3 regions of the Dyadobacter sp. HNCC25DJ183 genome follow, and region 1 is predicted to be linked to each of the others. Evidence: riboswitches for the same ligand, from Rfam matches in the RefSeq annotation. Region 1 holds a riboswitch; each other region holds the start of a gene.
What was found. Region 1 has a riboswitch for thiamine pyrophosphate ahead of thiS (sulfur carrier protein ThiS). Riboswitches for the same ligand answer to the same signal wherever they lie in the genome.

Region 1 (7,508 bases):
CAGCAGGCGCAGCACTTTTTTGAAATAATCCACGTGAACAGTCTGGTTTGCCTCTCCTGTTACCAGCAGCACATGTTCGTAGCCCAGCTTTTTGATCACCTCTGCCTCCTGCAAGATCTCAGCCTCCGAGAGTGTCCTGCGCCGAACCTTATTATCCAAACTGAATCCGCAATAGGTACAGATATTGGTACATTCATTCGAAAGATATAGTGGAATGTACATCTGAATAGTCTTGCCAAAACGCTTCTGAGTCAGCTTGCGGCTCAGCTGCGCCATAGGTTCAAGGTAGGCGGTAGCAGCAGGAGATATCAGCGCTTTAAAATCTTCCAGTGTTCGCTTTTCCGATAAAAGTGCCTTTTCTACATCCGAGGCGGTTTTTGCGTAAATACTGGCCTTCACCTCTTCCCACGGATGTTGCTCAAAAACTTGCTTAAAGCTCATCTAAAAACGCTGTTAACGGGCTGCTGGCAGAAGCCTGGCTTCCCTGTTTTCCTAATTTTGCTTCAAATGCCATTCTGCCTGCCTCTACGGCCATGCGGAAGGCACGCGCCATTTGTACCGGATCTCCGGCAGAGGCTATTGCTGTATTTACCAGCACTGCATCGGCTCCAATCTCCATTGCCCTGGCTGCGTCCGAAGGAGCCCCGATTCCCGCGTCGATCACCACGGGTACCTGGCTTTGTTCAATGATGATTTCGAGAAAGTCAATCGTCTTCAATCCTTTATTACTGCCTATCGGCGAGCCCAACGGCATTACGGCGGCTGCTCCTGCTTCTTCAAGCCGCTTGCAAAGCACCGGGTCGGCGTGTATGTAAGGAAGAATGACGAACCCAAGCTTTGCCAGCTCCTCTGTCGCTTTCAGTGTTTCAATAGCATCGGGCATGAGGTACTTGGGATCGGGATGGATTTCGAGTTTGAGCCAGTTTGTCTCCAATGCTTCCCGGGCGAGCTGCGCCGCGAAAACGGCTTCCCTGGCTGTCCTTACCCCGGAAGTATTGGGCAAAAGGTTGATTTGGGGATGATTTAAATGCAGGAGAATGTCATCCTGGCTACTATGAATATCCACGCGCCGTAAAGCGACGGTTGCCAGCTCGGAACCAGAGGCAAGCAGGGCTTCTTCCATGATTTGCGAAGAGCTGAACTTACCCGTGCCCGTAAAAAGGCGGGAATTGAATGTTTTATCTGCAATTTTCAACATAATGCTTTCTGAATTTGGTGAAAAATAACCTGCGGATCAGGTACATTGAGAAGCGCCGACGACATAGCGACACCGTGTACTCCGGTTGCGAGCAAGGCCGGTACATCATCAGGAACAATGCCCCCGATCGCGATAATAGGTGTGTTGTACCCTGCCGCAGCCATTTTTTGCATTAGCGCAATGTAACCTTCCAGCCCAAGTACCGGACTGAGGTTTTGCTTGGTAGTAGTAAACCGGAATGGTCCCAGGCCAATGTAGTCACAGCCTTCCTGCACGCGGAGAACGATATCTTCCCAGGTATTGGCCGTGCCGCCGATTACCATTTGGCTTCCCACCAATGCACGCGCCTGTGGAACAGCCATATCCGTGAGTCCAAGATGCAGCCCGTAGGCTTCCACTGCCTGCGCAACCCTTGGGAAATCATTGATGATCAGCTTCGCGCCATATCGGTCGCACAGCCGGGTAGCTTCCCAGGCGAGTTGCAGCACTTCCTCCTCGGGCTTGTTCTTCACGCGAAGCTGTATCCAGCGGCAACCCGCCTCCAAAGCCCTGCTGATACTATCCAGATGCGAGATCGCTCCATTCTCCTGAGAAATAAATTGCAGCCTGCCAATTCTGTTAAGAGAATTGTTGGGATCTAGCCAGATGCTGCCGAGGAGTGCGGCGCCATTGAAGCCCATTTGATATACAGCCTGCAATTTAGAGTCATTAATCCCGCCGATTGCGATTACTTCCCCTTTGAAACTGAGACGATCTAGCTTGAAATTCTCCGGCAATGCGGCGCGGTAATTCAGTTTTGAAATACTATCGAAAACCGGGCCTAAAAACGTATAGCTGAATGCATTGGATAACCATGCCAGTTCATCAGGATTGTGAATGGAAGTACTGAGTGTAAAGCCTCGTAATTTTTGATCTTGAAGCAATTCTTCTGTTTGCGCCAAACGAAGCTGCTCCGGAAAATGCAGCCTTTTAATACCAAACTCCTCTGCGAGTTCATGGTGCTGGTGCAATGCGATCTTTGGATAGTTGACAGGATTGATGTCACGCAGCAGTGAGGCGAGCTCTTCCCTGCTACAATCTGGTTTCCGCAAATGCAGCAGCTGCATTCCCTGATCAAACAGCGCATTGATCCGTGTTGCTTCGTCCTCAAAGAAGTCGGGCCGGGATATGATGATGATTTTCATACTTATAAATAGATCTCGCTGCCTTTCTGTGCAAACTCGCGGGCTTTCACCTGCATACCTTCTTCAATGTCTGCGCTGGTCAGCATCCCATTCTCTTCTGCATACTCGCGCACATCCTGGGTGATTTTCATCGAACAGAAGTTAGGGCCGCACATGGAACAGAAATGCGCGATTTTGGCACCTTCGGCAGGTAATGTTTCGTCGTGAAACTCGCGGGCTGTGTCGGGATCGAGGGAGAGGTTGAACTGGTCTGCCCACCGGAACTCAAACCGCGCCTTGCTCAATGCATTGTCGCGGTACTGTGCACCCGGGTGACCTTTGGCCAGATCCGCTGCGTGGGCGGCAATTTTGTAGGTGATCACTCCGTCTTTCACATCCTTTTTGTTGGGCAAGCCGAGGTGCTCTTTCGGCGTCACATAACAAAGCATGGCGGTACCAAACCAGCCGATCATCGCGGCGCCAATGGCGGAGGTAATATGATCGTAGCCGGGTGCAATGTCGGTAGTAAGCGGGCCCAAAGTGTAAAAAGGTGCTTCGCTGCAATGTTCCAGCTGCTTTTCCATATTTTCTTTGATCAAATGCATCGGCACGTGACCCGGACCTTCGATGATCGTCTGCACATCGTGCTTCCAGGCAATTTTGGTCAGCTCACCCAGTGTTTCCAACTCTGCAAATTGCGCGGCGTCATTTGCGTCGGCAATGCAGCCCGGCCGCAGTCCGTCGCCTAACGAGAAAGCCACGTCATACGCTTTCATGATCTCGCAGATCTCTTCAAAATGCGTGTACAGGAAGTTTTCCTTATGATGCGCCAGGCACCATTTGGCCATAATGGAACCTCCTCTTGACACAATACCCGTGATGCGCCTGGCGGTGAGCGGAATGTAGCGGAGCAAAACACCGGCATGGATCGTGAAATAATCCACTCCCTGTTCCGCCTGCTCGATCAGCGTGTCGCGGAACAGCTCCCACGTCAGGTCCTCCGCTTTGCCATTCACTTTTTCCAGCGCCTGGTAGATCGGCACGGTACCAATGGGCACAGGCGAGTTGCGGATGATCCACTCGCGCGTTTCATGGATATTCTTACCCGTTGACAGGTCCATGATCGTATCTGCACCCCAGCGGCACGCCCATACGGCTTTTTCCACTTCTTCCTCAATGCTCGACGAAACCGCAGAGTTACCAATGTTGGCATTGATCTTGACCAGGAAGTTGCGCCCGATGATCATCGGTTCGCTTTCGGGGTGGTTGATATTGGAGGGGATCACTGCCCGGCCTGCGGCAACTTCCTGTCTCACAAACTCGGGTGTAATGAAAGATTGAGGGGTATTTGCGCCAAAGCTCTGGCCGGGATGCTGGTGCGACAATGCACCTGCCCGCCCATTCATTTCACTAAAATGCTGGTCGATCCGCTGGTTTTCACGAATGGCGATGTACTCCATTTCCGCTGTGATAATCCCCTTTTTGGCATAGTGAAGCTGTGATACGTTGTGCCCGGACCTGGCGCGCAGCGGTTTGTTGACATGCGCAAACCGAAGATGGTCCAGCTGAACATCGGACAGCCGCTGCCGCCCATAGCTGGAAGATATCGTTTCAAGCTGCTCTACATCCTGCCGCGCGCGGATCCATTCCGACCTGAGTTGCGGCAGGCCTTTTTTTACATCAATGTCAATGTGCGGGTCGGTGAAAGGGCCGCTGGTATCGTATACGGTTACAGGCACATTGGGTTCCGTCGCGCCGGGCTTTCCGTGTATTCTGGTGTCGCTCAACGCAATTTCGCGCATTGCTACCGAAATGTTGTGCAGCTTGCCTGGCACATACACTTTACGCGAATTAGGAAAGGGGGTCCTCGTGATCACGCCGCTTTCAGGTGTTTTTTCAATTTTCATAACATACAGGATTGGACAAACCGCAGCTGGTACAGCGTGGTTCGGGTGAAGATTGGTAAACTGAATTTTGAGAAAACGGTCGGTTATCCTCCCTGAGTGGCTTTGATCAGGGTAATGCGGTCGTGAGGCTGCAGCGTGCGGCGCTCCCATTCAGACCTCGCCAGCACTGACTGGTTGATCGCTACGGCAACGCCTTTCAGGCTGTCGGGAAAGAGCCCGGATAATAGCTGATGCACCGAATAATGGTCGGGAATTTCGCGGGATTGATCGTTAACTGTGATTTCCATTCTGAAAAACGTTTTGTGAGAAAAACTTCAGGAATGGACCTTTATGGAAAGATTCATTGAGATACAATAGCAGTATCTCTTACTTTTCCCTTCGGCAGTACTAGCTGCATCAGGTTCAAAGGGTATTATCTCAGTCCGCATATCGGGACACCCCTAAAGTTTCGACAAAACTATCTGAAAATGCGGGTTATCAAAATTTTCAGAAAATAAAATGCCTGCCTGCAAACCGTTTCGAGCGAATGCAGCCGCCCATTTAACTAACTAAAAAGCTGAGGTAAAGCACACTAAACCCGGGCAGGCGACGAAATCGTATTCCACCAGAAATCACACAGCTGGCGGAAGAGCTGCATGGATTCTCTGAGGTTTTTTCCCTTCATCACAAATGCATTTGCCTGATGCGAATAACTTTCGCGGATATCGGCCGGGTTATCTGAAAAGCTGAAAACAACTACCGGCACAAAAGGCAGCTTATTAACCGAGTTTTTCATCGTACTCAGAAGATCAAGCCCCTGCTGTTTGGTAGGTAAGTACAGGTCGAGAATGATCATATCAATCGGAAACGGGGATACGTCGATGTTGTCGCGCAGGTACTCGCGTGCCGCGGTATCGTCGCTGAAACGTGTGAAATGTACATCAGGCAGGATCTTTCGCAAAGAAATATTCATCAGTTCCCAATGATCGTCGCTGTCTTCCACGATCAGGATGTTCTTGCCTTCCAGGTTTTCGGGCAGTGCAACTTCCTCCTGCACAGGATAACTGTTCAAAAACGAGACGCTTATCGACTCGGCAAGTTTGCTGTATGCATTGTAGGATACCGGCTTTGTGATATACGCATTGATCCCCTGGCAGTAGGCTTTGAAAATCAGGTCCTGATTGGAGGAAGTCGACAACATTACAATGGGCACGTGCCGGAGTTTGCTGCTGCTCCTGATCACGGACGAGGCTTCCAGACCGCTCATTCGCGGCATGTTCATATCCATGACAATCAATGCAGGCTCGTGCAGGCTGGTCCGGCGGTTCATCAGTTCAAGCAGCTCGACGCCGTCGTTTACTTCGATGATAGTGACGTCCTGCATCACCTGTTCAAGGGCTTCTTTAATGAGCATTCGATCATCCTCGTCATCATCAACAAGAAAGATAGATTTAGGGGTTTCGAGCGTGGGAATACCCGTCATGATGGTGGTTAATAGTTTTGTGATGTCGCGTAACAGACGCAAAAGTATCAAAAAAAGGGAATCTGGTGTAACTTCGGCTATCGGCTATCGGCTGTCGGCTGTCGGCTGTCGGCTATTGGCCGTTAGCTATTGGCTGTTAGTTATTGGCTGTTAACTGTCGGCTGTTGGCAGCGTAATCAAAAAAAGCCGAAGTATGATAGCCGAAAGCCGAAGTATTATAGCTAACAGCCAACAGCTAATAGCTAACAGCCAACAGCTAACAGCCAACAGCTAATAGCAACCAGCTCCCCATAAACATTCCCTCCTTTTTTATACATTTGAAAAATCAATCACTTTCAGTTTGAACCGGCTCTTGTCACTTCTGCTTTTTGGTCTGCTGCTGTATAATACAGCGGGCTATTCGGTTGTGTATTTGCTGGAAGAAACACCCGCAATGTCGGGCGCGGGTGGAAACTACGGCGGGCAGGATGATTTTGGCGGGGATATCGTGATCAAAGTGCCTGTAAATGTGCCTTATCAGGTCAGCTGGGACAATGCGGAGCCTGCCGAGGGTGAAATCCGGCACAAGGGACTGCATTACCAGATGAAGACCAAGCAGCTGATCAATGATACACTCTACGTACACTGCGAATTTGACCAGAATGCGCGTGACCGTTACACTGCATTAGTGTCGCGGATCCAGGATGAGATTGCAGGAGCGCGGCCGCAAAAGGGCGCTCATTCCGTCCTCCTAAAATCCTTCCTTAAAGATTATCTTGCCAATAACAGAAAGCACATTTTCTACATCCTGGAATGGATTCCGGCGGATGCGCAGATCAGTGACAATTATCTGCTTTCGGCAGGTAGCCCTTTTGCACCCCCTGTTTGTCCCCCTCCTAACCAGGCATAAGCCCCTTTTTCTTTTTACACAAAACATCCGGCAGACCAGGTAACATGGCGGCATTGCGCTCGCTTTGAGTTTCCGTGGCTGTCGTGCTAAAATCTCCTATTTGGCTTATTCCATTCAAACATGAAAAAATATATATACCTCGCGTTCGCATTGTTGTTTGCTTCTTTGGTTTCCTTCAATGCTCATTCACAAGGCTGTGTGGCGATCCGGAGCACCGGAAATGCCTGCATGCTCGCTCACGCAGACAGCACCGACCACCCGCAATGGGTTTTGACCACCAGTGCACGCTATTTTAAATCTTTCCGCCATTACTCAGGTACCACCGAGAACAAGGAGCGGCTCGTGCAGCATACCGAAGTGATTAACCATACTGCGTCGCTGGACATCAACCTGACACGGATTTTGAATGACCGCTGGTCCATTATGATCGACTTACCGATTATTTCCAATGCACGCTCCTCGCTTTATGAGCACGGTTTGATCAACGGCTCCAACAAATTCAATCAGCGCCACAGCATGCATTCTTTTGGTATCGGCGACTTGCGCGTGGCAGCTTACCGGTGGCTTTTTGATCCTAAAACAAGTGCACGCGGTAATGTGCAGCTGGGTTTGGGTATCAAGCTGCCAACCGGCGATTATAAATACGAGGACTACTGGTACAATGTGGGACCGAATGGAAGTAAGGAACTGCGCCCGGTAGACCAGTCCATTCAGCTGGGCGATGGCGGGACCGGCTTCACAGTGGAGGCAAATACCTATTATAACCTTACGCACAACTTCGGCGTGTACGGAAATTTCTATTACCTGATCAATCCGCGTGAGCAAAACGGGGTGAGAACTTACCGCGAGACGCTTTCTCCAAGACTTGCCAACGAGGCGATTATGAGTG
Region 2 (7,508 bases), on a different contig from region 1:
CTAATTGTCGACCGGGGCGCAACTGCCCATTTCATCCCAAGTCTCGGCTCGATAGCGTACTGGTTGTTCAGTCCCAGTAACATACCATGCAAGCCTGCATTCAAAGTCACATTGGGTGATAACCTTGATTTCAGCTGTGCATAAGCCTGGAACAATTGCGTATTTCCTTTCTGGTCCAGGTTCTTTACAAAAGGTCCGTCTTCATTATTTTGGTCAAAAAGGTTGAAGTCCAGATGGTTGATGATCGCACCGATTCTGAGCGTATTCCGAGAATTCAGCTTTGCATTGAATAAGGAAGACACGCGCAGGGTCTGATTGATAAAGTTCTGCTGATAAACGTCCTGACTTTCCTTATCCAGAAAATCGCCGGTCTGCCTGGTAGCCGCGTAGGAAACAATCGTTTCCATGTAAGACCGGCTGTTGAGATACCGCAGGTAATTCACCCCCAGCATCCCGCGGTTGGAGGTAAACTTTTCTTTGATATCGTCATTATTAACCGTGGAAGTACTGATACCCCCCATTCCCCAGACCGAAACCACGGCTTTTTCATCGTAAGGCAGGTATACCTTGAATGCCCCATCCTGAAAATCATTGACGGCATCGCCCATCGTGACACCCAACTTGCTCAGGATAGACAGCGTTGAATACCGGTAGTTGGCAAGATAAGATGCACCGCCTTTTGCCCCGATCGGACCTTCGGCAGCAAAATCAAGACCTAGTACACCTGCCTGTAATGCATACTCGCGCTTTTCGTTGTTGCCTTTCCTGAGTTTGAGGTCAAAAACGCCGGACGTTGCATTGCCATATTCAGCGGGGAATGCACCAGTCAGGAAGTCGGAGTTACCCAGCACATTCGCGCTCAATGCACTTACGCCGCCGCCCGAGGTACCTTCGGAAGCGAAGTGATTGGGGTTCGGAATTTCAACCCCTTCCATTCTCCACAACAAACCTTTGGGACTGTTACCGCGGATGATAATCAGATTGCCGCCGTCGTCTGTGGTGGATACGCCCGCAAAAGACAGCGCCATTCTTGCCGGATCGTTGACGGAAGCAGCAAATCTTTTAGTCTGATCAACTGTAAACGACCTTCCGCTCACGCTCACCATATCATTCAATGGGGCGCCGGTCTCCTTTTGTGCCTTTACAACGACCTCGTCCAATGCGCGGAAAGATTCTGTGAGCCTGATATTCAGCTCCACTTCCTTCCCGGACCCTACTCCTATTTCCTGCAAAAAAGCATCATCATACCCCACAGAAGTAATTCTGAATGCGTGCCTTCCCACCGGCACATGCTCAATCCGGAAGTTCCCCTCTGCATCGGTGGCTGCACCTTGTACGGGATTAAGTGAGGTGATAATCACATTGGCACCTATAACAGGCTGCTGTGATTCAGTGTCAAGAACGCGTCCTTTGACAGTCTGCGCAAGCTGCTGCGCAAAAGCCCCCGCCCCAAAAGCAGCGGCAATCATCGTGAAGATATACTTTTTCATAGCTGGTTGTTTCAGCATTGACAACCAGGCTAAGCGTTACCCTATTTTTTTGGGAGAGAAATGATTTAGTGGAGGAAAGGGATGAAGGAGGAAAGGGAGGAAAGGGAAGCCTTCCTCCCTTTCCTCCTTCATCCTTCCTCCCCCAAATACACCTAAATGCCAACCCCATAAGCACTCGCCCAAAACTCCAACTCCATCCGCGTTGCTGTGAGATATGCCTCCATCATTTGCTTGCGGGTTTGTTCTGAGGCGTTTTCGGCCAGTTGGTTGCAGATGTTGAGTGCTTTCTGGACCGAGTGCGCGAAGTCTTCGCCGGCGTATGCATTGATCCAGTTCTGGTAAGGATTTGGTGTGGTTTGATTGGCGTAAATGTAGTCACCGACCTTTTTATATATCCAGAAACAAGGCAGTAATGCAGCTACTGATACTTCGTAAGGTTCAAATGCGCTGGTCGCCAGGAGGTAGTTGGTATAGGCAAAACAGCCCGGCCCTTTTCCGCTCTGGTAATCGATCGCGTATTCATTGAAATAGCTGACATGAAGCGCACGTTCGACGAGGATCGCGTTTTGTGCAAATTCCAGAAAGTCCAGCAGCTCGTGGCTATTGCCTGCTTTCACGCCTGTGGCGGCGAGCGCCCTGGCAAAATCGGCGAGGTAGAGTGAATCCTGGTAAATGTAATATTTGAACTTATCCAGCGGTAAAGTCCCCGCTTTCAGCTCCTGGTTAAACGGGTGTGCCTGTATTTGCTCGTAAATGGGCAATGCACGCTCCCAGAGCAGGTCGGTAAACTTGATCATATCAACTGCATGGGAATGGGAGAAAAAGAATGGTTAAGCGGACCGGGTCCATGGCCTGTGGTTACATCTTTACCAGCTTCGATCGCGCTGGAAATGTATTCTTTGGCAAAAATGATAGATTCCGGAACAGAGTTCCCATTGGCAACAAATGCGGCAATCGCCGAAGACAAAGTACAGCCTGTCCCGTGCACATTCCGGCTGTCGATATAGCTGCTTTCGAGAATTAGGGTATCCTGATCTTTCCGGGCAAAAATGTCTGACAAAACGGGCGCCACAAGATGCCCGCCTTTGAGGAGCACCGCATTACAGCCTCTGCTCACCATTTCTTCGGCCGCCATTTTCATCGCTTCAACAGAATCGATCTTTTCCGAAATCAGAATACGTGCTTCGTCGAGGTTAGGGGTGATTAAATGGACAAGCGGGAATAGTTCTTCCCAGAGCACAGCCACCGTTTCTTCGCGGATCAGCCTGGAACCGCTTGTGGAGACCATTACCGGATCAAAAACCACAAACCCGGGTTTGTAACGTTCCAGCATTTCTGCAATTACCTGCGCCACTTCAATGGTATTGACCATCCCGATCTTCACCGCATCAACAGCAATATCGTCAAACACCGCTTCGATCTGTTCTTTCAGAAAAGCAGGCGGTACTGCGTGGATCGATCTTACACCCTGCGTATTCTGGGCAGTGAGTGCGGTGATCGCGGATACGCCGTAGGCGCCTAATGCAGCAATTGTTTTCAGGTCGGCCTGGATTCCGGCGCCACCTCCGCTATCGGAGCCGGCAATCGTGAGGACTGTGGGGTATCGGGTCATTTGGTGGTTGTGGATTTGGTAGGTATCGTCAGGTTTGTTCAGGTGCGCCTGCTGTGGTATTCAGAATGATCGATTTGAGCCGGAATGCGGCCTCGTAAGGGGAAGTCGCGCTACAGATCGCGGATACTACGGCAATGCCGCCCGCACCATTCCGGATCACCTCCTCTGCATTCATGAAATTAATACCGCCGATCGCGATCAGTGAATGTTTGCTCTGCGTGACGGCCCGGCGCAGCCCCTCTATTCCCCAGGGACTTTTTGTATCCGTTTTGGTGGGAGTTGCATAAAGCGGGCTTAATCCGAGGTATGATAGATCCCATTGCGCTGCCTCGATCAAATCGGCTTCACTTTCAACCGAAAGCCCGATGATCTTGCTGGCGGGCAGCATTTGATTCAGGATTTCGTAGGGCATATCACTTTGTCCCACGTGCACACCGTCTGCATCGGCTGCAAGGGCAACATCTACCCGATCATTGATGATCAGCGGTACATTATAGGGTTGCAAAACTTCCTTCAACCTTTTGGCACGTTCGATAAAGGCACGCGTAGAGAGCGTTTTCTCCCGCAGCTGCACCATTGTAACTCCACCTTGTACCGCTTCTTCCACTACCCAGTACAAATCGCGTCCCATACAGGCGGCCTCGTCTGTGACCAGGTAAAGCTGTACGTTTTCTTCAGGTGCATTCATTGTTTTTATTATGATTCAGAAAATTTGATCCTGGCCAGCTCAGCCAGGTGTGCCGGCGTAATATCTGACAAGCAATCCAGAAAAGCAATCTGGAAAGAGCCGGGCAACTTTGCATGGCGGTAAGCAAGTTCGCCGCAAACGCCCATTGTTGCTGCAGCAGAAACAGCTGCTTCAAAAGGATCGGCAGCAATCGCCGCATAGGCGCCTGCGATCGCAGAGGCGGAGCAGCCCATTCCGGTTACTTTCGTCATCAACGCGACGCCGTTGGAAATGTAGGCAGTTTGTTCTCCTTTAACGATGATATCGGTGGCGCCGCTCACACTGACGACGCAGCCAAACTGACGGCTCAATGCGCGCGCTGCTTCGAAGCTGTCCATAGAACTGGCGGTACTGTCGACGCCTTTCGTTCGGATGTTAGCGCCTGCCAATGCGAGTATTTCAGACCCGTTTCCGCGGATAATGGCAGGAGATGCGAGTTCCAGTAATTCTGTAAGAGTTTGATTCCGGTAGCCGGTAGCGCCTGCACCCACGGGGTCCAGCACAATGGGTTTGTTCAGTTCGGAAGCCTTTCGGATCGCCAGTTTCATACCTGCCACCCACGGTGCCGATAAGGTACCGATATTCACAACGAGCGCGCCGGCGATCGACACCATTTCTTCCACTTCCTCAACTGCATGCGCCATTACCGGCGATGCACCTGCTGCCAGCAATGCATTGGCTGTATAGTTCATCACCACGAAATTGGTAATGTTGTGCACGAGCGGCGCAGTATTCCTCAGCTGAGTGAGATTTTGTTCAAGATGAAAGTCCATAGCACGGTGTTTGTTAAAAAACGAATGGGCAAATGGAGGGAGCGGCCGCGCATTGGCGGGCTTTTTGTAAGGTATTGCAGATCACATGATCGCGCACGCTTTTTCCTACGACAGTACCAACTGTTTCAGGTTCAAAGGGTATAAATCTCAGTCCTTATTTTGGACACCCCCAAAGCCATTCTTATTTACGAAAGTAGTAGTTTTAAGGAGTTATTAAAAAACAATTCTCAACCAATCACCAACCCGATTTCGCATTTACAATAACCCAAATATGATCAAAGCAGCAATTTTTGACATGGACGGCCTCCTGATCGACTCAGAGCCAATGTGGCACCAGGCGGCCCATGAAGTAATGAAAAAAGTAAATTTTGAAATTACTGACGCACTTAAACTCCAGACCACAGGTTTGTCGATCAAGCTTTTCCTTGATTTTTGTCACAAAATCCAACCCTGGAACACCCCTTCATTCGAAGAGCTTGAAAAAGAGATCCTGGAAAAGGCACATACGCTGATCCTCAACAATGCAAAGGCAATGCCTGGCGCGATTGAACTGCTCAAAACGCTTAAAGCCGAAGGTTTGAAGCTGGCAGTAGCTTCCGCTTCACACATGGACCTGATCGAAGGCGTACTGGAAAGATTGAATATCACGGAATACTTTGATACCTGGCATTCAGGAGAGCTCGAAGAATTCACCAAACCACACCCGGCTGTGTACCTGACCACCGCCAAAAAACTGGGCGTACTGCCGGAAGAATGCATTGCATTTGAAGATTCTCACGCCGGGCTGCGGTCGGCGCATGCTGCGGGAATGGTGACCATTTCGGTTCCTGCTGCGGAAGTTTTCAAAGATCCGAAATTTGATATGGCGCATTATAAAATCAGCTCGCTGGAAAAATATATATTGAGCGAAATGTCGGGTGTTCCGCAGAACATTCTTGAAAATTAACCCTCCTACCCCGGCCCTACAAAATGATCGGACTTCGGCACTTTAGTATTATGATCATGATCAGGATAGCGATCATTATCCTGAGCGTGATTGCTCTAGCGTGGCTTGCTGCCAGGCATACCAATGAAATGCTCGTGTATGTGCTCGGAACCATTTTCATATTTGTGCAGGCTTCACTATTGTATCAGTATGTAACCAATGTAAACAGGAAGCTCACCTATTTCCTGGAATCGGTACGGTACTCTGACTTTACGATCAATTTCAGGTCGGACAATAAGATGGGGCGTACTTTCAAGGAGCTCAACCAGCAGTTCAATGAGGTATTGCACGCATTTCGTCAGGCAAGGGCAGAAAAGGAAGCGAACCTTCAATACCTGAATACCATTGTGCAGCATATCGGTACGGGGTTGATCACTTTTGACAGTACGGGGCAGGTGAACCTGATCAACAATGCAGCTTTGCGCATGCTCGGTATTTACCGGCTACACCAGCTTGTGGAGCTGAAAGACAAGCATCCGCGCCTTTACGAGCTGCTTTCCAACCTGAACAGCGGCGTGCGGGAATTGTACCGTACTCCGTCAGACCAACCTCTTGCATTGCAGGGTGCGGCGATCCAGCTGCGCGGTATGTGGGTCAGGATTGTGGTTTTACAAAATATTCAAACTGAATTACAGCAGCAGGAAGTTGAATCCTGGCAAAACTTGACGCGCGTTTTACGCCACGAGATCATGAATTCCATGACGCCGATCGTATCGCTGGTAGGTACCATGCGATTGATTGTGAATGAAGATATTGAAAAATCGACCAGCGACCAGGAGGCAGTTAATGACTTGAAAGAGGCATTATCTACGCTCGAAAAACGCAGCAAGGGTATGATGCAGTTTGTAAATGCTTACCGCGATTTTACAACGCTGCCCAAACCTGTTTTCGCCAGCCACAGTGTTGCAGAGCTTTTGCAGGAAGTGTTGCAGCTGCTCCAGACAGACCTCACCAAGTCGGGTGTTTTATGGAAACTTTCTGTGAAGCCGGAGAACCTGATGGTCAAAGCCGATGCAGATCAGATCCAGCAGGTTTTAATTAACCTCGTCAAAAATGCTTCGGAGGCTTTTTCGGCCCAAACCGACCGGCTCATCACACTCACCGCCTACCAGACCGACAATACCGTGATGATCGAGGTAGCTGATAATGGGGACGGTATCGAACCAGAGGCGATCGAGAACATTTTCATTCCTTTTTACACAACCAAAAAGACTGGATCAGGTATTGGATTAAGTCTTTCGCGCCAAATTTTACAGCAGCATAACGGTCAGCTCAATGTGACTTCCGAGGTGGGAAAAGGGACTACTTTCACACTCATTATTTAACCGGACGCCGCGCCATTTACTTCCAACCATTTACAGGTTTTGCAGGTCTTTCAGAAAACTAAATGTGGTTTATAATGAAAAAGCTTCTCTTCCTGATCGCCGGTTTAGTCACTATCCTTTCCTGCCAGGATAATTCCATCAATAAAGACGAGTACATCTCGTACAAGGAAACGATTACGATTAACAATGTACCGAAGGCTACCCTGACTTTCTTTGCTTACGAAGACAGCCGCTGTCCCGAAGGCGCAAATTGTGTTTGGGCGGGCAATGCGCAGGTAGACCTGCTGTTATCGGGCGTGACGACAGAAGGTGGGATCAGTGAGCACGTCAAGATGTGTCTCGGAGATTGCAGATTTTTCCGGAAAGACAGCACTAACACGCCTTTTGTATTGACGGATACACTTGACAAAAACTTCGCCGGCCAGCAATACAGATTCATACTTTCAGCACTGGAGCCCGGACCTTCGCTCGACAGCATGCGTCAGAAAGAAGTTCACCGGATCAAGCTGAAAGTAGAAAAACTATAAAGTTACTGAGCGGCTAGTTTACTCCGGCGGTATCCGTAGCTGAAATAGATCACCAGCCCGATCGCCAGC
Region 3 (7,508 bases), on a different contig from region 1:
TGCTCTATTCTCTCAAAGCGGCGCTTTAAGAACCAGACAGTCATATCGTTAACCAGCTTCATTGTATTTACTCAGTTTGAAGTGCCAGATGCAAGACCGTAAAAATAACAATAAAAAATGGTGGGAGAACAGTTTTTGAAGCTGTTTCCCACCATTCTGTTCCGAAGAATTTTATGATCTGGAGCTAAATTTCCGGTAGATAAAAAGAAGCAAAATTGCACCTAAGATGGCAATGAAAAGGCTTCCAAAATTAAATCCGTCAACAGTCCCGTAACCCAGCATAGATGAAATCCAGCCCCCGATCACGGCACCTGCGATACCAATCAATATGGTAACAATAAAACCGCCCGGATCTTTTCCCGGGTGAAGTGCCTTTGCAATAGCACCGGCAACCAGTCCGACGATAATCCACGTTAAAACTCCCATAATGCTTAGTTTAGATTAGATGAATGTGATTACATCCCTATTCTCAAAAACTATGCCCTACCAGAATCATTTATCATAAAACATATTGCTGCCGCCTGCTTTCTTTACAACCGAGGAAGTAATTTCCTGACTTTCTTCTTCCTGCAAAGTACGAGCGCCGCGGCCCTGACGCACTACCCGGCTTCCCGTGATCTTGAACAAAGCTTCCCCAAGCAAAGGGTCACGCGGATCTCCGTAGCGATAGAGGATATTGCCCTCGCTGGCGGGGATATCAGGAACGAAGCCTGTGTGGTAATCCGATTTTTTATCTCTGTTCAGCGATTTGGAAACAATCGGCTGTAAGCCCCATTTAATACCTTTATCCTCTCCCGTCAATGTCACCGAGCCTACGTTTTTACCGACTGTTCGGGTACCAACAAGGGTAACATCCATGTAAGGCTTTAACCCGTTGATCAGCAACTCACTGGCGGAAGCAGAACGCGATGAAACCAGGAATACGAGATTGTTCAGGTTGCCGCCGATGTTTTGTGTTTTGGTAATAAACTTATCGTAAAAATAGCTGTCGCCAAACTTCTTACGGTTGGTCTCCGTCACCTCATCGTTGTATTCTTTATAGTAAAAAATGTCATTCGAACTACCTTTCACGATCAAACTGGCCAGGTTGGTTGCGGAACTGACATAACCACCCGGATTATACCTCAGATCGACTACCAATGCATTTACATTATTTCGCTGAAAGCTTGTAAAGATGTTATCCAGCTTTTTATCGTACTGTCCGTTGCTTGTCTTGTAAGGCTGCGGGATAAACTGATGGTAAACTACATACCCTATTTTGTTGGGCCCGTACGTGAATATTGTATCAAAAAAGACGGGATCTTCCTGCAAAACAATCGGTGCAAGCTCCCTGCTGGTCGTTGTTTCTTCCAGTGCAGTACCATTAATTTTTGCCAGTTTGAATGTCTTTTTATCCTCGGTATTCAGTAGCTGACTGTAATTGCTCCCGGTCAGTTTCTGATCATTTACACTATTGAAAATATCCCCCCGCACGAATCCGGCTTTGTCGGCCGGTGAATCGGGGATTACGTACAATACAATCCCGATTACATTGGTGGAGCCACTTGGAAAATACACCAGCTTGTACTCCATTCCGGTCGTTTTGGATTCTCCTGCCAGCGAAGCCTGCAATTCATCTGCACTTTCCTGTATCCACGAAAAACGATCCCCGTCAGGCCGCGCATTTGCATCGAACCTGTACAATAAGGATTCGAAAAAATCGTCCGGCTTTTTTGTATAATCCGGTGAAGCGGTGATGTGGTCATTCCAGTAGTACCAGTACTTCATATTGGCGTAAATCCATTCGTTGGTCTGCGTTTCCGTAGCAGGATCAACGTTTTTTTCACGACAACCATTAAAAAGCGCACCTGTGAGCAGGAGGATCAGGAGGTATTTAGTTTTCATAATGCGTTGTTAAATGCGAGGAAAACTTCTTTGATAATGTCACAAGCCTGGTTCATTTGTTTTTCATTGATCACCAGCGGGGGTGCAAAACGAATTTTGTTGCCGTGGGTAGGTTTACATAGCAAGCCTTTTTCCATCATTTTATAACAAAGTTCCATTCCGGTAGTACCTTCTTCACCATCACGAATTACAATCGCATTCAGAAGCCCCTTTCCTCTAACGCTTTCAATCAGAGAACATTGTTGTTGTAAATCCTGCATTCTTCTTCTGAAAAGAGAACCCATTCTGTCCGCATTTTCAGCCAGGTTTTCATTTTCTACCACTTCCATGGCAGCGATGGTCACAGCACAAGCCAGCGGGTTACCGCCGTAAGTAGAGCCGTGCTCGCCTGGCGCGATCGTGAGCATAATTTCATCGTCGGCAAATGCAGCTGAAACCGGCATTACACCACCTGAAAGCGCTTTTCCCAGAACCAGTATATCCGGTTTTACACCTTCCCAGTCACAGGCAAGTCGCTTCCCTGTTCGCCCGATGCCGGTTTGCACTTCGTCAGCTATGAAAAGCACATTGTATTGGGTACACAAATCACGCACTCCTTTCAGATAACCTGCTTTTGGTACTACCACGCCGGCTTCTCCCTGGATCGGCTCAACCATAAAACCGGCTACATTAGGATCGCTTTTGAAAATAGATTCCAATGCATCCAGATCATCGTAAGGAATGATTTCATAACCCGGCAAAAACGGCCCGTAATCATCGGTGCTGGAAGGATCGGTTGAAGATGAAATAGCGGCCAGTGTCCTCCCCCAGAAGTTACCCGAAGCATAAACTGTTTTGGCTTTTCCAGGCTCGATTCCTTTTACTTTATATGCCCATTTCCGGGTAAGTTTCAATGCGGTTTCGCCGCCTTCCACGCCCGAATTCATCATTAAAACCTTATCATACCCAAAGTACTCGCACAGGTACTTTTCACATTCTCCCAAACGGTCGTTGTAAAATGCACGCGAAGTAAGGGTCAGTTTCTGTGCCTGCGAGATCAATGCATTGATGATATGCGGATGGCAATGCCCCTGGCTGACGGCACTATACGCAGAGAGAAAATCGAGGTACTGTCTGCCTTCCACATCCCAGACATGCACGCCTGATCCTCTTTCCAGCACGACAGGCATTGGTTTGTAGTTATGAGCGCCATAGCGGTATTCGAGCTCTATTGCCTGCTGTGAGCTGCTGATCGTGTCTGTATAGTCTGAGATTTTTTCCATCGTTATATTGTCTTTTCTATCTTACGTAAAAATAGAGAAAAGCATTGAGGGAATCAGTGATTTTACAGTAAGCCTTATAATCTTATATTTGTAAAAGATCACAAAATCAAAGATCATGAAAGCGCACTATAATCCAGATTATCAAAACATCCTGACTCGCATATTTATTCCCGTACAGGAATGGAACTCCCTCAAGTCCGAACCTTCTGACATTGAAAGTGCAGGAGCATATCAAATTCCTGACTGGCAAAAAAAGATCGTCCTGAATAGAATGGAAGCATTTGATGCCGGACTGGAAGATTCGCTGGATTTGGAAGAAGCCATGAGAGAGATTGAAAAGGATCTTTAATGTACAGAATTCAGATTCCACGCTCTGCCCGGCGTGATATCAGGGAAGCTGCACAATGGTATGATAAACAGCAACCCGGCTTGGGCAGGCGATTCACACACTTGGTCAAAAGAAAACTCGAATTTATAGGTAGCAATCCCTACTTATATGAAATTCGATATAAAAATGCCCGTGTGGCTCGGATACCAATCTTTCCCTTTAACATACATTTTAGGATTGACGAAGTAAAAAAAAAGCGTCGTCGCTTTCGCTATTTTTCATACAAGTCTGAATCTCGATAGACTGGAATCCAGAAAAGAATAGCACTGTCTTCGCTTGAAACGTCAATTTCGCTCAGTACTTTTGCAACCATAATCTCAAAGGGGTGCCCTACCTGACGGGCTGAGATCATACCCATAAACCTGATCCGGGTAATGCCGGCGTAGGAAGAGAAAGCTGGAATAATCCATTGCTTCTAAGTTTCATTTATTGTTTTAAACCAAGATAGGTGGCCCCTGCCTGTTGTAACTATTTATCTCGCAATGCGAAACGTTACTACCTATCTGCTTATGCTGATTTTCAGCGTGGCTTTTTGTACCAATACCTTTGCACAACGCACCATTTCCGGTCGCGTTACCGACGCCGAAGACGGCAAGCCGCTCCCCGGAGCGACCATCGTCGCTTCCGATATAAGAGGTACCAACTCCGACCAGAACGGAAACTTCTCCCTCCGCAACATCTCGGAGAACGTCGGCCAGATCGAAGTCTCTTACATTGGCTACCAAAGTATTCAAATCCAGTTAACGGGACAAAATCAGCTGGAAGTCAAGCTGGTCCGCAGCACTTACCAGGCCGATGAGGTAGTGATCAATGCAACCCGCGTGAATGAAAAAAGCGCCATGGCATTTACGAATGTGAGCGCCGCGGCTATCGACAAGCAAAATCTTGGTCAGGATTTACCGGTATTACTCAACTTTACCCCTTCGCTGGTAAGTACAAGCGACGCGGGCGCAGGTGTGGGTTACACCGGAATCAGGATCCGCGGCTCTGATGCAACGCGCATCAATGTGACCGTCAACGGAATACCTTATAATGATGCTGAAAGCCAGGGCGTTTTTTGGGTGAATATGCCCGACTTTGCCTCGTCCGTGAGCAGCATTCAGATCCAGCGCGGCGTAGGTACCTCTACCAATGGAGCCGCTTCTTTTGGCGCAACCGTCAATATCAACACCAATGCATTGCGTAAAGAAGCTTATGCCGAGCTGAACAATGCTTACGGATCTTTCAATACTTTCAAAAACACATTGAAAGTGGGTACCGGCTTGATCAAAGATAAATTCACATTTGACGCGCGGCTTTCCCGTGTTTCGTCGGACGGTTTTGTGGACCGCGCTGCTTCTGAGCTGCATTCCTATTATTTGTCAGGTGGTTATTTTGGCAAGAAAAGTTTTGTGCGGGTGAATGTATTTTCGGGAAAAGAGCGGACGTACCAGTCGTGGAACGGGGTACCAGAAGCTAAGTTGCGCGGAAATCGCGAGGGAATCTTAGGCTATATCGACAGAAACGGGTTGGACGAAGCAGATGCCCAAAACCTGCTCAACTCCGACAACCGCACTTACAATTCATATACTTACAAAAACGAGGTGGATAACTACCGCCAGGACCATTATCAGATTGTTTCTTCGCATAACCTGAGCGACAAATGGAACTTCAACCTGAATGCATTTCTGGTAAGAGGTTTGGGATATTACGAACAGTACCGGGAAGGTGATGATTACGCGAACTATAACTTGCCCAATGTAGTAATCGGCCCGGACACGCTGGAAAGCACCGATCTGATCCGCAGACGCTGGCTTGACAATTACTTTTACGGAACTACCTTTTCACTGGATTATAACAGTTTCAAAAAGCTGACTGCCAGCATCGGCGGTGGCTGGAATAAATACGATGGTGACCATTACGGACAGATTATCTGGGCGAGAAATGCGGGAAATATCGAAAATGAGCATCGGTATTATTACAGTCAGGGAATCAAAAAGGATTTCAATGTTTATGGAAAACTGTATTACCAGTTTACCGACAAACTCAATGCGTTTGCAGATCTGCAATTCAGGACTGTAAGTCACGCCATTCATGGAACAGACAATGACCAGGTCCAACTGGCGGTTGATCAATCGTACTCTTTTTTCAATCCAAAAGCTGGCTTAACTTACCAGATTGCGGACCAAAGCAGTGTTTATGCCTCTTACAGTATTGGTAACCGCGAGCCGAACCGCGACGATCTTACAAACACAACCGCCGTTTTATTTCCAAAAAATGAAAGTCTCCAAAATGTGGAAGCGGGTTTCCGGACACAGCAGGGAAAATGGGCTTTTGCGGCCAACTATTATTTAATGCATTACAAAAATCAGCTGGTACTCACCGGGCAGATCAATGACGTCGGCAATTCAATCCGCGTGAATGTTCCGAAAAGTTACCGTACAGGAATAGAGCTGGAAGGCGCAGTGGCTTTCAACCGCTTTTTGAAATGGAATGTAAATGCAACTTTCAGCCGGAACAAAATCGATAATTTCACCGAGTATGTGGTTGATTATGATAATGGAGGCTACCAAACCATAAATCATGGAAAGTCTGACATTTCTTTCTCGCCAAATGTAATCGCCGGAAGTCAGTTGACTTATTCAATCTACAAAAACGTGGAGCTCGCATTACTGACGAAGTATGTAGGGAAGCAATATCTCGACAATACCTCCACAGAAAGCCGGAGATTGGATGCCTATTTTACGAATGATGTGCGTTTATCGTGGACGATCAAACCGAAATGGGCGAATGAAATTGCATTCAACCTGCTTGTCAACAACATCCTGGCTGAACAATATGAATCCAATGGCTACACCTACGGCTACATCGCCGGAGGCGCATTAACACAAGAAAATTTCTACTTCCCGCAAGCCGGCAGAAACTTTCTGGTAGGGGTCAATTTTAGGTTTTGATTTCGACTTTCTGGCTACCTTTGCCGCATGGAACTCAAAAATGACCTTTTACTCCGTGCGGCGCGGGGCGAGAAAACGGAGCGGACGCCGGTTTGGATGATGCGCCAGGCTGGCCGGATTTTGGCTGAATATCGGGCTGTCAGAGAAAAAGCCGGCAGCTTCATCAAGCTTGCTACTACACCGGAACTGGCAGCCGAAGTAACATTGCAACCGGTTGATTTACTCGGCGTTGATGCGGCTATCATATTTTCAGATATTCTCGTAATCCCCGAAGCAATGGGGCTGCCTTATGAAATGGCCGAGCAGCGCGGACCGGTTTTCCCGGCAACCGTGCATTCCATGCAGGATCTTGCAAAGCTGCATATCGCCGAGCCTGAAACAGATCTGAAATATGTGCTGGATGCTATCAAAATCACCAAGCAGGGACTGGAAAATCGGGTTCCGTTGATAGGTTTCGCAGGAGCGCCATTTACGATTTTCTGTTATATGACAGAAGGAAAAGGCTCCAAGACGTTTTCTGTCGCCAAAAAGCATTTATACGCAGATCCTGAATTCTCGCACGCATTACTTCAAAAAATAACAGACAGCACCATTGCTTACCTGAAAGCGCAGGTTGCAGCAGGTGCCAATCTCGTGCAGCTATTTGATTCCTGGGCGGGCATTCTTTCGCCTGAGCAGTACCGCGTCTTCTCACTTCCCTATATCAAGCAGATTTGCGACGCGATTAACGAAGTACCAGTTACTGTTTTTGCCAAAGGTGCATTCTTTGCAAGAAAAGAGATCAGCGAACTGAGCTGCGATGTGGTGGGGCTCGACTGGAATATGGATATCCGTGAATCGCGTGAACTGATCCCGAACAAAACGCTGCAAGGAAATCTGGATCCCTGCGTATTATATGCTTCGTACGATCAGATCAGGATTGAGGTGAAGAAAATGCTGGAACAGTTTGGCACACAGAGATACATTGCCAACCTAGGCCACGGCGTTTATCCCGATACTGATCCTGATAAGGTAAGATGCTTCATTGAATCCGTTAAAGAA

Region 2: linked by a shared signal. The riboswitch ahead of thiM (hydroxyethylthiazole kinase) and the one ahead of thiS (sulfur carrier protein ThiS) in region 1 are both predicted to bind thiamine pyrophosphate.
Region 3: linked by a shared signal. The riboswitch ahead of AC1XTG_RS15015 (TonB-dependent receptor) and the one ahead of thiS (sulfur carrier protein ThiS) in region 1 are both predicted to bind thiamine pyrophosphate.

What each region holds. Positions count from the first base shown of each region.
Region 1 covers NZ_JBXHAP010000001.1:557,833-565,340, forward strand. The annotation lists gene thiH (2-iminoacetate synthase ThiH) at 1-441, opposite strand, end outside; gene AC1XTG_RS02290 (thiazole synthase) at 431-1,198, opposite strand; gene AC1XTG_RS02295 (thiamine phosphate synthase) at 1,192-2,382, opposite strand; gene thiC (phosphomethylpyrimidine synthase ThiC) at 2,385-4,268, opposite strand; gene thiS (sulfur carrier protein ThiS) at 4,352-4,555, opposite strand; TPP riboswitch at 4,625-4,720, opposite strand; gene AC1XTG_RS02310 (response regulator) at 4,840-5,730, opposite strand; gene AC1XTG_RS02315 (hypothetical protein) at 6,083-6,619, shown strand; gene AC1XTG_RS02320 (hypothetical protein) at 6,740-7,508, shown strand, end outside.
Region 2 covers NZ_JBXHAP010000006.1:226,617-234,124, reverse strand. The annotation lists gene AC1XTG_RS16750 (TonB-dependent receptor) at 1-1,490, opposite strand, end outside; gene tenA (thiaminase II) at 1,643-2,287, opposite strand; gene thiD (bifunctional hydroxymethylpyrimidine kinase/phosphomethylpyrimidine kinase) at 2,284-3,102, opposite strand; gene thiE (thiamine phosphate synthase) at 3,131-3,790, opposite strand; gene thiM (hydroxyethylthiazole kinase) at 3,799-4,602, opposite strand; TPP riboswitch at 4,688-4,783, opposite strand; gene hxpB (hexitol phosphatase HxpB) at 4,874-5,548, shown strand; gene AC1XTG_RS16720 (sensor histidine kinase) at 5,599-6,912, shown strand; gene AC1XTG_RS16715 (hypothetical protein) at 6,987-7,439, shown strand; gene AC1XTG_RS16710 (amino acid permease) at 7,442-7,508, opposite strand, start outside.
Region 3 covers NZ_JBXHAP010000005.1:381,661-389,168, reverse strand. The annotation lists gene AC1XTG_RS15040 (GH3 auxin-responsive promoter family protein) at 1-62, opposite strand, end outside; gene AC1XTG_RS15035 (GlsB/YeaQ/YmgE family stress response membrane protein) at 172-426, opposite strand; gene AC1XTG_RS15030 (S41 family peptidase) at 493-1,884, opposite strand; gene rocD (ornithine--oxo-acid transaminase) at 1,881-3,146, opposite strand; gene AC1XTG_RS15020 (hypothetical protein) at 3,262-3,495, shown strand; TPP riboswitch at 3,846-3,940, shown strand; gene AC1XTG_RS15015 (TonB-dependent receptor) at 4,017-6,467, shown strand; gene hemE (uroporphyrinogen decarboxylase) at 6,495-7,508, shown strand, end outside.